Regions from separate parts of the Thauera sp. WH-2 genome, predicted to be linked through region 2. Evidence: riboswitches for the same ligand, from Rfam matches in the RefSeq annotation. Region 2 holds a riboswitch; each other region holds the start of a gene.
What was found. A riboswitch is a leader RNA that binds a small molecule or an ion and turns the genes downstream of it on or off. The one in region 2 is predicted to bind cobalamin.

Region 1 (4,602 bases), on a different contig from region 2:
ACCGCCTCATCGAGGAGTGCATGCTCGCCGCCAACGTGTGTGCGTCCGACTTCCTCGCCACCCGCGAGCACCCGGCGCTGTATCGCGTCCATGACTCGCCCTCCGAGGACAAGCTCGCCAAGCTGCGCGAGTTCCTCAAGGAGTTCGGCCTCGGGCTGGGCGGCGGTGACGAGCCGCGCGCGAGTGATTTCGCGAAACTGCTCGAGCAGGTCAAGGATCGCCCCGACGCCCAGCTGCTGCAGACCGTGATGCTGCGCTCGTTGAAGCAGGCGATGTACAGCCCGGACAACGTCGGCCATTTCGGCCTCGCTTACGAGTCCTACACCCACTTCACCTCGCCGATCCGGCGCTACCCCGACCTGCTGATCCACCGCGGCATCAAGGCCGCGCTCGGCGGTGACCAGTACCGCCCCGGCGACTGGGAGCAGATCGGCCTGCACTGCTCGATGACCGAGCGCCGCGCCGACGACGCCACCCGTGACGTGGTCGCCTTCCTCAAGTGCTACTTCATGCAGGACCGCGTCGGCGAGGAGTTCACCGGCAGCGTGTCGGCGGTCGTGCCCTTCGGCCTCTTTGTCGCGCTCGACGACATCTTCATCGAGGGCCTGCTGCACATCTCGGATCTCGGGAGCGACTACTTCCACTACGACGAGATGCGCCACGCGCTCATGGGCGAGCGCACCGGCAAGCAGTTCCGCCTCTCCGACCGCGTGAAGGTGCAGCTCGTACGGGTGGATATGGCGACCAACAAGATCGACTTCCGCCTCATTGAAGGGCCGCTGCCGGCCGAGCCGCCCGCGAAGCCGGCCGGGCCGGTGGCTGTCGCAGCGATCCCCGAAGCCGGCAAGAAGGCGCGCAAACCGCGCGCGAAGAAGGGCGAGGCGGGGCCTGTGGTCGAAGCTGCGCCTGCGCCTGCAGCCGCACTGCCGGTCGCTGCCCCCGAGTTTGCCCCATCGAAGGCGGACAAGGCCCGCAGCAAGCGGGCGAAGCAACCCGCCACCGAGCAGGTCGCCGAGGCCGCGCCCGCGCCGGCCGTCGAGTTGCCCGCCGCAGTGCCGGAGGTCGCTGAGCCGAAGCCTCGCAAGGCCCGTGCGAAGAAGCTTGTAGTCGAGCCGGTCACTGTGCCCGAGCCGGTGGTCGAGGCACCTCCCGCCGCGCCGCAGGGCGCCGAGCCCAAGCCGCGCCGGACGCGGGCGAAGAAGACTGTTGTCGAGCCGATCGCCGCAGCGCCGGTCGAAGCGCTAGAATCCGCGCCCCCGACTGCGGCTCCGGCACGACGCGCCCGCCGCAAGACCACCACCAAGGGCACCGACCGTGGCTAAAGCACCCGAGAACACTCCCACCAAGCTGATTTACGGCTTCCACGCGGTCTCTGCCAAGCTGCGCCATGCGCCCGAATCGGTGCTGGAGATCTACCTCTCCGGTGACCGCAAGGACGCGCGGGTGAAGAAGTTCATTGCCCAGGCCGAGGCTGCCGGCGTGCGCATCCTGCAGAGCGAGGGCGACAAGCTCGACGGCATGGTGGGCACCCGTCGCCACCAGGGCGTGGTCGCCAAGGTCGACGCCACCCGGCGCGAGATCAAGCTCGCCGACGTGCTCGACAGCCTGGACGAGAATGCGCTGATCCTGGTTCTCGACGGCGTGCAGGATCCGCACAACCTCGGTGCCTGTCTGCGTGTGGCCGACGCCGCCGGTGCACATGCGGTGGTCGCACCCAAGGACCGCGCGGTGGGCCTCAACGCCACTGCGGTCAAGGTCGCCAGCGGCGCCGCCGATACCGTGCCCTACATCACCGTGACCAACCTTGCCCGCGCCCTGCGCGAGATGCAGGACGCCGGCGTGTGGATCGTCGGTGCCGCAGGCGAAGCCGACAAGTCCATCTACGACATCGACCAGAAGGTGCCGGTGGCGTGGGTGCTTGGCGCCGAAGGTGACGGCCTGCGTCGCCTCACCCGCGACACTTGCGATGCGCTTGCCCGCATCCCCATGCACGGTAGCGTCGAGAGCCTCAATGTGTCGGTGGCGAGCGGGATCTGCCTGTTCGAGGCGCGCCGCCAGCGGGGTTGAAACCGGCCAGGCGCGTGCGCCCGTTTGCTTGTCCGGTCCACGTCCGGTATTCAGCGTGCGGGCGCTGCAGGAACGTACTGACCCAGCGCACGTCTTTTGCCGCGGCAGCCCGTTTGCGGCTAAGCTTACGCCCCTGTTTGCTTCGAGGTGCCCGCGCGCTGCGCGGGAGAATCGGGAAGGTGGTGCAAACCCACCGCGCGCCCAGCGCCGTGAAGGGGATTGTCCGGGCAAGGTTCGCCCAGCCACTGGTCCGCAAGGACCGGGAAGGCGTCCGGACGAGTTGATCCGCAGCCGGAAGACCGGCCTCGAAGTGCCCCCAGCAGCCGCCTGGTCGGTGGCTGTCTACTGCTCGACGACAAGGGGAATACTTCATGAGCAGCCCGACGCAGGCGCATGCCGCGCCGGCGCGTACCGACGCGCCCGCATTTACCCAAGAACCGGTCACGAACGACCTGGCCGGCAGCGCCGGCCCCGCGCGCTTCCAGGCCGATCCGCGCTTCGATGCGGCCGAGCGCGACGCGGTCTATCGCGCCATCCATACCCGCCGCGACGTGCGTGGCGAGTTCCTGCCCGATCCGATCCCCGACGAGGTGCTCGCGCGTGTGCTCGATGCCGCTCATCACGCGCCCTCGGTCGGCTTCATGCAGCCCTGGGATTTCATCGTGGTGCGCTCGCGCGCGGTGCGCGAGCAGATCCATGCTGACTTCCTTGCCGCGCACGCCGAGGCCGAACAGATGTTCGACGAAGGCAAGCGCGACACCTACCGCAACCTGAAGCTCGAAGGCATCCTGGAATCGCCGGTGAACATCTGCATCACCTGCGACCGCAGCCGCCATGGGCCGGTGGTGATCGGCCGCACCCACATCGGCGCGATGGACGTGTACAGCGCGGTGTGTGCGGTGCAGAACCTGTGGCTGGCCGCGCGTGCCGAGAACCTCGGCGTGGGCTGGGTCAGCATCCTGCACCCGCAGGCGCTGCGCGAGGCGCTGGGCATCCCGCGTGAGATCGTGCCGATCGCCTACCTGTGCATCGGTCACGTGAGCGCGTTTCACGCCCGGCCCGAACTCGAGGCTGCGGGCTGGTTGCCGCGCATGCCCTTGCCCGAGTTGCTGCATTTCGATGGCTGGCAGGGGCCCGCGGACGAGGCTGGCGAACAGCTCATCGAGCAGGTGCGGAAGCTGCCTCCTCACCCGCGCTGACGCTGGCTGCGCACGGCTCTTGCTTGGTTCTACCCCTGCGGCCTCGGCCGCAGAACAAGAACCCTCGGGAGCCCCGCATGAAATCGACCCTGGCCTTTCTCGTCGCTGCTCGTCGCAGCGAGATCCACGAGCTGGAACAGCTTGCGCGCAGCTGCGAGCTCGTCCAGCTCGTGGGCGAACTCGTGCACCGCCTGCAAGGCGAGCGCGGCGCCTCGAACCTTTTTCTGGCTTCCGCGGGCGTGCGCTTCGGTCCGGAGCGGAAAGAGCATGCCGAGGCAAGCCGCAGCGCGGAGGCGGCCGTGCGCGCCTGGCTGGGGCGGCCGGAGATCCGTGACGCCGTGCCAGGTTTCGCTGTGGCCGGCGGCGCTCGGCTGTTTACCCGTATCGCCCTTGCGCTGCACCGCGTCGACATGCTCCCCGATCTGCGCGAGGCGATCGTGCGCCAGCGCTGCTCAGTCGCCGAGGCGACAGCGCACTTCAGGCGGACCATCGCCGCCCTGCTGGCGCTGGTGTTCGAGGCGGCGGACGTGGCAGCTGATCCCGCGATTTCACGGCTGCTCGTGGCGCTGTTCAACCTCATGCAGGGCAAGGAACTCGCTGGCCAGGAGCGTGCGCTGGGCACTGCAGTGTTTGCTGCGAAGGCCGATCCGGCAGTGGATGGCCCGCCGCTGCTGTACCTGATCGAGGGCCAGGAGGCGTGCTTCCAGCGCTTCGAGGCCTTTTCTCCGGAGGATGTGCGGACGGCCTGGCGGGGCGTGCAGCAGGCGATGCCGCTCGTCGAACTGGAGCGCCTGCGCCGCAAGCTGCTTGCAGATGGGCAGGATGCTGCGGGCGTGCCCGAGCGGGCCCAGGACTGGTTTGCCTGCTGCTCGCTGCGCCTCGACCGCGTGCGGGAGGTCGAAGTGCTGCTTGGTGTGGCACTGAGGACGGAATGCCTGCGGCGCAGCGAGGCCCTGCAGGCAGATCCGGATGACCCGCAGCGGCTCGCATCTGCACTGGACGGACTGGTGGGACTGGACGCCGCAGGGGCCACGCCCGGCGTGCGCATGGGTGAAGAAGGGGCGGAGGAAGGATGCGCCGGTGAGTTCGGCGGGCTGGATGGTGGGCTGGAGGGCGGGGCGGGCAGGCCCGCGGTGCCCGATCCGATGGGGCGCCGTCTGGCCGCTTCGATCGTCGATGTACTGCATGCGCAGTCGCGCCGGCTGCAGGCGATGAGTGACGAACTCGCTGCCGTACGTGCGAGCCTGGAGGAGCGCAAGCTCGTCGAGCGCGCGAAGGGGGTGCTGATGCGCCACCAGGGGCTCGCCGAGGATGAGGCCTACCGCCTGCTGCGGCA
Region 2 (4,602 bases):
CGCGAGCACCGGCCCGAAGATCTCTTCCTGGAAGATGCGCATCTTGTTGTGGCCCTTGAACAGCGTCGGCTGGATGTAGAAGCCGTCGGTCAGGTCACCGCCAAGTTGGGCACGATTGCCGCCGATCAGAACCTCGGCGCCCTCCTCACGACCGAGCGCGAGGTAGGACTGGATCTTGGTCATCTGTTCCTGCGAGGCCTGCGCCCCCATCATCGTGTCGGTGTCGAGCGGGCTGCCCTGCTTGATGGCGGCGACGCGCTTCAGTGCGCGCTCCATGAAGCGGTCGTAGATCGATTCCTGGATCAGCGCGCGGCTCGGGCAGGTGCACACTTCGCCCTGGTTGAAGGCGAACAGCACCAGGCCCTCGATCGCCTTGTCGAGGAAGGCATCATCCTTGTCCATCACGTCGGCGAAGAAGATGTTGGGCGACTTGCCGCCCAGCTCCAGCGTGGCCGGGATCAGGTTGTTGGCGGCGGCCTGGGCGATGACGCGGCCGGTGGAGGTCGAGCCGGTGAAGGCGATCTTGGCGATGCGCTTGCTGGTGGCGAGCGGCATGCCGGCCTCACGGCCATAGCCGTTGACGATGTTGAGCACGCCCGGCGGCAGCAGGTCGGCGATCAGTTCCATCAGCACCAGGATCGAGATCGGGGTCGACTCGGCGGGCTTGAGCACCACGCAGTTACCCGCACCCAGAGCCGGCGCCAGCTTCCACGCCGCCATCAGGATCGGGAAGTTCCACGGGATGATCTGGCCGACCACGCCCAGCGGCTCGTGGATGTGATAGGCCATGGTGTTCTCGTCGATCTCCGAGATGCCGCCTTCCTGCGAGCGCAGGCAGCCGGCGAAGTAGCGGAAGTGGTCGACGGCGAGCGGGATGTCGGCGTTGAGCGTCTCGCGGATCGGCTTGCCGTTGTCGACGGTCTCGGCGTAGGCGAGCAGTTCGAGGTTGGCCTCGAGGCGGTCGGCGATCTTGAGCAGGATGTTCGAGCGCGTGGTGGCGTCGGTCTTGCCCCAGGTCGGGAAGGCCGCGTGTGCGGCATCGAGCGCCAGCTCAATGTCCTCGGCCGTGGAGCGCGCGGCCTGGGTGTACTTCTGGCCGGAAACCGGGGTGACCACATCGAAATACTGCCCCTTGACCGGGGCCACCCATTTGCCACCGATGAAGTTGTCATAACGGCTTTTGAACTGAACCTTGGCGTCGGCCTGGCCGGGCATTGCGTACAGCATGATCTCGTCTCCTCGATTTTCTGGATGCACAGCAAGTCGCTGCATCTCACCTCCAGCAGGAGTCATGCCAGAATGCGAATGCGCCTGGATTCGGGCATTCCAGCCCCACAGCACATCCCATCGGCTGTTCCCATTGGGTGGAATGAACAGGCTGAGTTGCTCCAGATGCTCCATGGAGCAGGCATGCTGGAGCACCCATCCGATGTTTATGCGACATCGCGACCGCGAAGCCGTCTGGCACGCAACAGGCAGGGATCCACTTGAAATCCGAACCGCTCCGTACGTATCGAATGGACAGTAATCTCGAGGCACCCCCTCGTGCCACACACCACAGCCAGGCCGACACGCGCTTCCCGGTTGCGATCATCGGCGCCGGCGCGCTGGGCCTGCACTTTGCTGCGCGGCTGCGCGCCGTCGTGCCGCTCGCCGTGATTGCGCGTAACGCACACCGGGTCGCAAGCCTCCGCACCGGCGTGCAAGTGGGCGAGCAAACACTCGCCCTGGAAGCCTTCGACGCTGCCCACCCCCCTGTCGCCGACTGGGTGATCGTGCTGGTGAAGGCCGCCGACACAGCGGCAGCCGCGGAAGTCGCCTCACGCATGCGCCCCATCGGCGTGCTGTCCTTGCAGAACGGGATCACCGTGGACATGCTGCGCGGGCATTGCCACGCACAACACGTGGATCAGGGCATCACCACCGAGGGCGCGTGGCGCGACGGCAACCGGGTGCAGCCCTCAGGCGCAGGCGAAACCCTGCTGCCGCCCGGGTTCGAGCCGCTCGCGCGGATGCTGGCGGACGCGGGTCTCGAGGCTCGCATCGAGCCGGAAATCACCGCCGCGCGGCTGGCGAAGCTGCTGGTGAACGTCGCCATCAACCCGCTCGCGGCGCTGTTCCGCGTGCCCAACGGCGCCCTGCTCGAGCCGCCGCACCGCGTACTGCTCAACGCCCTGGTGCGCGAGGCACTGCCGGTACTGCGCGCCAACGGCCTCGAGCTCGACGAAGCGGCCGCGCTCGCGCGGGTGCATGGCGTTGCCCGCGCCACCGCCGCCAACCGCGCCAGCATGCTGCAGGACGTCCTCGCCGGCCGCCACACCGAGATCGACGCCATCACCGGCGCCCTGCTATCCATGGCCGAGGCGGCCGGGCTCGAAGTTCCGACGCATCGCGCGGTGCATACCCTGGTGCGTACGATCGAACGCGGCGCGTTTGACAGCGCCGGGGGCCAGGGCTAACCTCCGCCCCTGTTCATGGTTGTCCGCCGTCATCGGCGGACATGAAAAGGGAATCCGGTGCCGCGCCCAGCGCGAACCCCGGAGCTGCCCCCGCAACTGTAATCGGCGAGTCCTGCGCCCTCTCTGCCACTGGAAATCTTCCGGGAAGGCTGGCGCAAGACGACGACCCGTGAGCCAGGAGACCTGCCATGCACATCACCTTCAACAGTTTGGGGCGGGGTGTCCCTGACAAGAGGCATGGCTCACACCATTTCACTTGCTCGTTTTCCTGATGGCACGGCAGCACCGCATGGCATTGCCATGCGCGTGACGCATCACGCCCGTGCGTCGGAGATCCGCCCTGCCCGCACCGGATCTCCGCCATGTCCACCGCCGACCGCCCCGCTGCAACGCTGACACCGCCGACCGATTCCACGGGCGCCGTTCTGAGGCCGATGTTCCGCTTCGGCCCCGCCGACGCCCCCCGCATCCTCGAACACCTTCTTGCGCTGGATGCCGATGACCGCCTGCTGCGCTTCAGCCACGGCATCCGCGACGAAGGCATCGCCGCCTACGTCGCCACGCTCGATTTCGCACGCGACCATGTGCATGGTCTGGGCACCGCACAAGGCGACATCGTCGCCCTCGCCCATGTCGCGGTGCGCGATGGGGAGGTCGACTTCGGGCTCAGCGTCACCGCAACTCATCGCCAGCGCGGACTGGGCCGAGCACTGTTCAACCACGTCATTGCACTGGCCCGCCTGCACGGCGCAGGCCGGATCGTGTGTCACAGCGTCAGCCCGGCGGTACTCCACATGGCTGCCGCCAGCGGCTTCCGTCGGCCTGGCGGCAGCCACACCGCCCCCCTGACGCTGGATCTGCGGGCCGAGTCCCACGCCGGCGACGACACCCATCCTTGCCCGGCCCCCAGCGCAGTCAGCCTCGCGGCCGCCGCCTGAAGCTCGCCTTCCCTCAGAAACCCGTTTCATCCGCACTCACCCAGACGAGGACCACCCGTGGACCGACTTCCCGCCGAAGCACTTGATAGCGCCATGCAACTCGCCGCATTCCAGACCGTCCGCCGCAATGGCGCCGTCGTCGCCTTCGATCCGAACAAGATCGCCGTCGCCATGACCAAGGCCTTTCTCGCCGTCGAGGGCCGCCAGGGCGCGGCGTCCTCACGCGTACGCGACATCGTGGCCCGACTCACCGATACCGTGGTCGGCGCCCTCACCCGTCGCCTGCCCGACGGCGGCATGCTGCACATCGAGGACATCCAGGACCAGGTCGAGCTGGCGCTGATGCGCTCGGGCGAGCACGACGTCGCGCGCGCCTACGTGCTCTACCGCGAACGCCGCGCCGCCGAACGCGCCGCGCAGCAGGACGCCGAAGCGCAGGCGGGCGGCACCGGCCCCGTGCTGCACGTCGTCGATGGCGAAGCGCGCCGCCCGCTCGACCGCGCCGCCCTGCTCGCCGTGTGCCGCGAGGCCTGCGAAGGGCTGGACGGTGTGTCCGCCGACACCGTGCTCGAACACGCCCTGCACAACCTCTACGACGGCGTGCCGATTGCCGCCGTGCGCCAGGCATTGGTGCTGGCCGCACGCACGCTGATCGAGCGCGAGCCGGACTACGGCCGTGTCGCCGCCCGCCTGCTGCTGTCGGCGATCCGCGTCGAAGTGCTCGGGCACGAAACCTCGCAGGCCGACATGTCCGACCCCGATCGGGGTTATGCCGCCTGCCTGCCCGCCTTCATCCGCCGTGGCATCGAGGCGGAGCTGCTCGACCCCCGCCTGGCCGACTTCGACCTCGCCCGCCTGGCGGCAGCGATCCGGCCCGAGCGCGACCTGCAGTTCGACTACCTCGGCCTGCAGACGCTGTACGACCGCTACTTCCTGCATGTCGACGACCGCCGCATCGAGCTGCCGCAGACCTTCTTCATGCGCGTGGCCATGGGCCTCGCGATCAACGAGATCGATCGCGAGGCACAGGCGATCGCGTTCTACGAGCTGCTGTCGAGCTTCGACTTCATGAGCAGCACGCCAACGCTGTTCAACAGCGGCACCCGCCATTCGCAGCTGTCGTCCTGCTACCTGACGACGGTGGCCGACAGCCTCGAGGACATCTACCAGTCGATCAAGGAAAACGCCCTGCTGCAGAAGTTTGC
Region 3 (4,602 bases), on a different contig from region 2:
CGCGCGCAAACGGCAACACGACCACCAGCGCCAACACCAGCACCACCAGCGCCGGCCACGGCCGCGCTGCTGCGCTCGCATCGCCCATCATCCAGAACAGCATGGACATCACGCGTGTGTCAGGCGCGAGCGCAAGCATCAGCGAGACCGCGGCGCCACAGCCAGCCGCGACGATGACGCCTGTCAGCAACAGCCGCGTCTGCGTCCAGCTGCCGTCACCGTGTGCCAGACCGAAGACGACGAGCATCGCGGTGAGCGCGCCGACGAAGGCGGAGGCGTCCACCCAGAACGCAGCCGCCCCGAGCGTGATCGCCCCCAGCGCACCCACCGCCGCACCGCCCGAAATGCCGAGGATGTAGGGGTCGGCCAGCGGGTTGCGCAGCAAGACCTGCATGAGGGCACCCGCGGTGGCGAGCAGGCCACCGCAGGCGAAGGCAGCAAGGGCGCGGGGGAGGCGGAGCTCGCGGATCACGGTCGCATTCATACCGTCCGCGCCGGTAAGCGCACCCAGTACGTCGGCGGTCCCCACCGGCAGCCCCCCGGCGACCAGCGCCAGGAGCAGCGCAAGCGCCCCCGCCAGCAGCAGGACCACGGCGATCGCCAGCGGCGATCGCGTGCGGCGCATGGCTGGACTCACGCGCGACTCCCCACGTAGCGCGATTGCAGGCATCGGCGATCAGTGCATGGCGTAGCGCAGTGCCACGAAGACGCTCCGGCCCTGTGTTCCGTACCCCTTGGCAAGTTCGTAGTCCTTGTCGAGCAGGTTGTTGGCGCGAACTTCCACACTCCAGTCAGGCGCCACGGCGTAGTGCACGTACGCATCGACCAGGCCATAGCCCCCCATGCGACCGGCAGGGGCATTGGGCACCCGATCATAACGCGGCCCTTTCCCATTCCACTCCACGCCCCAGGTCCATGCGCCTGCAAGCCTTTCCAGCGCAAGCGCACCGCTGATGCGCGCACGACGGCCGAGCTCGTCGCCGGTTTGCCGATCCTCCGCATCGAGCAGGTCGACGCTGGCACGCACGCGATACTCCCCGAGCATGGCACCCAGGCTCGCTTCCACCCCCTCGATGTCTGCCCGGCCGACGTTCGCCGCCACACCGCTGCTCCAATCGATCAGGTTTCGGATGCGATTGTTGAAGTAGGTCAGCCCCAGGCTGAGGTCATTGCGCTCCCAGGCCACACCGATCTCGCGATTGAGCGCCTCCTCCGGCTTGAGCGCCGGATTCCCGCCGAAGCAACCCCACACCGGATAGCACTCTACGGGGTAATAGAGATCATTGAAGGTCGGCGCCTTGAACGCATTGCCGATGCTTGCATGGACGCGCCACTCCGGCGTGATCTCGTAGCCGTAGGCCGCTGTTCCGGTGGTCTTGCTGCCGAACTGGGAATTGCGGTCGTGACGTGCATTGAGTTGCACGCGGTGGCGATCGAACTCGCCGCCCCAGCCGAGCAGGAAGGCGTTCATATGGCGCCGGGTCCTCTCGTAGTGGGTCGTCGTCTGCACGCGCTGCTGCAGGAACTCGTAGGCCGCCATCAAGGAGCCGCCACCGAGCGCAATATCGTGCTGCCAGCTCAATTGACGCTGTGTCGTGTCGAAGCGGGAACGCGCGCCGGCATTCGACTGGTTCTCGAGCGCATCGACGCCATGGCCGAAACGCAGGGTGCTGACCCAATCGGACGAATGCTGCTTGCGCAGATACATGCCATAGGATTCCGCGCGTTTGTCCAGATGGGAATCGAAGGGCTGAGCTGCGTCATACCAGTTGCGCATGTCGGAATACAGCACATTGGCACCAATTTCGTCGTTGCCGCCCAGGTCCAGCGCCAGCGAGGCGCTGAGGTAATCCTCGCGGAAACCGTCGTCGTCGCGGTCGTTCACGGACAGCACCGGCGTGCGCGCATTAAAGCCGTCGCTGCGCTCATGCCCAGCGGTCACGCTATAGCGCAGGACACCCGCACCGCCAGCCAGCGTGGCGCTGGCTTCACGTGCGCCGTCGCTGCCGGCACCCACGCGCGCCGAGGGGTGGAAGCCCTCCTTGCCCTTGCGGGTGAACACCTGGATCACGCCGCCCAGCGCATCCGCACCATAAAGTGCGCTGCCGGGGCCGCGCAGGATCTCGATGCGCTCAACGATCTCGAGCGGGATGGTCTCCAGCACCGGCGAGCCGCTGGTCGCCGAGCCGATGCGGACACCGTCCACAAGCAACAGCGTATGCCCGGCGTTGGCGCCGCGAATATAGACGCTTCCGCTCGATCCAGGGCCGCCATTGCGTGCCATCTGCACCCCCGGCCGCGACGCCAGCAGGCCGAGCAGGCTCGAATGACCGGCACGGGCAATCTCGTCACGTTCGATCACGTCGACGCTCGCGAGCGCGGCATCTGCACTGACCGGCTGACGGGTGGCCGTGACGACCACATGGCCCAACTGGGCATCGGCGGCATGAACGGCCGGCAGGGTGAAACAGCACAGCGCGCCAGCCGAAGCCAGCGCGGAGAAGCGGATATTCATCGTAGGGCTCTCCCTTCGCCACACCGTGCGTCCCCGCACGCCATGGCAACTTCACATGGACGCACCACGAGGCAGGTAGAACCGAAGAGAGCAAGACAAACCGCGCCCGTCGCCGCCACCCCGCGGCACATCCGCCATTCCGCGTTCCGGCCGGTCTCCGGGCTCGTGCGCTGTGCCGGCCTGATGGCCGGACGGGTGAGTCGCCTTCCCGGGAATGTTCCCAGTGGCTGCAGGACACACCTTGCGCGCACTTACCGTTGCGGGGGCAGCACAGGCATTGCGGCCTCGTTTGCGAAGGGCCGCGCACCTGTTTCCCGTTTAACCCTGGGCGAGATACGCCCGCGGGCACCGATAACGCGTTGCCCCTTCCGGGGCAGTGGGGGCGGATGATACCGTACGAGGCGGTATCGTGCACTGCAAAAAGAATCCGCACGACGAGCGGAAAACCAAACCACGACAATGACATGTGAACTCATCCTCGGCGGCGCACGCTCCGGCAAGAGCCGTGAAGCCGAACGGCGCGCCGCCGGATCCGGACTTGCGGTGACGGTGATCGCCACCGCCGAAGCCCTCGACGACGAAATGGCCGCGCGCATCCGCCGCCACCAGGCCGACCGCCCCGCGGGCTGGCGTACGGTGGAGGCGCCCGTGGCGCTGGCCGATGCACTGCGCCGCGAAGCCGCACCCGATCGCTGTCTGGTGGTGGACTGCCTGACGCTGTGGGTCACCAACCTGCTGATCGACGCCGAGCACCTGCCACCCGGAGCCGACGCCGACGAGCTGCCGCGCTTTCGCCGCGAGCGCGAGAGACTGCTCGCCACCTTGCCCGCATTGCCCGGCCGCATTCTCCTCGTCGCCAACGAGGTTGGGCTGGGGCTGGTGCCCGAAACCCAGCTTGGCAGGCTGTTTCGCGACGAGGCCGGACGGCTCAACCAGGCAGTGGCCACCCTATGCAAACGGGTTGTCTTCGTCGCCGCTGGACTGCCGCTGGTGCTGAAGCAGGGCTAAACTGCAAGCCGCACGACATCCAGGACGGACGCGTGTGCTGCACTCCATGCGGCTGCGTAGCCCCCGTCCACGATGAACATCCCGTCCAACCGACCAAGCTTGTCACCATGAAACCCTTCGCCATCGTTCCGCCCGACCCGCTGCTGTCCGCCGCGCTGCAACACAAGATCGACCGCAAGACCAAGCCGCTCGGCGCGCTCGGGCGCCTGGAGCCGCTCGCACACCAGATCGGCCTCATCCAGCAGACGCTCACACCCGAGATCCGCCAGCCGCACATGGTGGTGTTCGCCGGCGATCATGGCGCGGCAAAGGCGGGCGTATCGGCCTTTCCGCAGGACGTCACCTGGCAGATGGTAGAGAACTTTCTCGCCGGCGGCGCCGCCATCAACGTGTTCAGCAAGCAGATGGGCTGGGGGCTCACCGTGGTCGATGCCGGGGTGAATCACGATTTCGGCAAACGCACCGGACTGATCGACGCGAAGATCGCGCCGGGCACCGCGAACTACATCGAACAGCCCGCAATGACGCCCGGCCAGCGCGACGCCGCCCTGCAGCGCGGCCGTGAACTCGCCCATGCGCTGGCGGACAACGGCTGCAACTGTGTCGCCTTCGGCGAGATGGGCATCGGCAACACGGCCTCGGCCTCGCTGATCACCCACTGCCTGGTGGGCGCGGCCCGCGACGGCGATCTGTACAGCGTGACCGGGCGCGGCACCGGGCTGGACGACGCCGGGCTGATCCGCAAGCGCCAGTTGCTGTCGCAGGCGCTCGAACGCGGCGGCCGACACCACGACGGGCTGGAGGTGCTGGCCCAGTACGGCGGCTTCGAGATTGCGATGATGGCCGGTGCAATGCTCGGTGCAGCGGAAAAGCGGATGCTGATCCTGGTTGATGGGTTCATCGTCACCTCCGCCCTGCTGGCTGCACATGCCATCGCCTGCAACGTGCTGTCTTACTGCATATTCGGGCACCGCTCGCAGGAGCCGGGGCACCGCGTGCAGCTCGACTATCTCGACGCCCAACCGCTGATGGAGCTCGACCTGCGCCTCGGCGAAGGCACGGGCGCCGCTCTCGCCCTG

Region 1: it holds a riboswitch for cobalamin, as region 2 does, so the genes downstream of both, bluB (5,6-dimethylbenzimidazole synthase) here and ACNKW1_RS04005 (GNAT family N-acetyltransferase) in region 2, are expected to answer to the same signal.
Region 3: it holds a riboswitch for cobalamin, as region 2 does, so the genes downstream of both, ACNKW1_RS10640 (TonB-dependent receptor domain-containing protein) here and ACNKW1_RS04005 (GNAT family N-acetyltransferase) in region 2, are expected to answer to the same signal.

The regions. Positions count from the first base shown of each region.
Region 1 is NZ_JBLWFG010000004.1:91,698-96,299, reverse strand. It holds gene rnr (ribonuclease R) at 1-1,322, shown strand, start outside; gene rlmB (23S rRNA (guanosine(2251)-2'-O)-methyltransferase RlmB) at 1,315-2,067, shown strand; cobalamin riboswitch at 2,196-2,390, shown strand; gene bluB (5,6-dimethylbenzimidazole synthase) at 2,439-3,266, shown strand; gene ACNKW1_RS08575 (nitrate- and nitrite sensing domain-containing protein) at 3,344-4,602, shown strand, end outside.
Region 2 is NZ_JBLWFG010000001.1:837,692-842,293, forward strand. It holds gene adh (aldehyde dehydrogenase) at 1-1,227, opposite strand, end outside; gene ACNKW1_RS04000 (ketopantoate reductase family protein) at 1,518-2,459, shown strand; cobalamin riboswitch at 2,459-2,665, shown strand; gene ACNKW1_RS04005 (GNAT family N-acetyltransferase) at 2,822-3,397, shown strand; gene ACNKW1_RS04010 (ribonucleoside-diphosphate reductase subunit alpha) at 3,455-4,602, shown strand, end outside.
Region 3 is NZ_JBLWFG010000005.1:199,352-203,953, reverse strand. It holds gene ACNKW1_RS10645 (FecCD family ABC transporter permease) at 1-625, opposite strand, end outside; gene ACNKW1_RS10640 (TonB-dependent receptor domain-containing protein) at 677-2,515, opposite strand; cobalamin riboswitch at 2,646-2,883, opposite strand; gene cobU (bifunctional adenosylcobinamide kinase/adenosylcobinamide-phosphate guanylyltransferase) at 2,975-3,523, shown strand; gene cobT (nicotinate-nucleotide--dimethylbenzimidazole phosphoribosyltransferase) at 3,631-4,602, shown strand, end outside.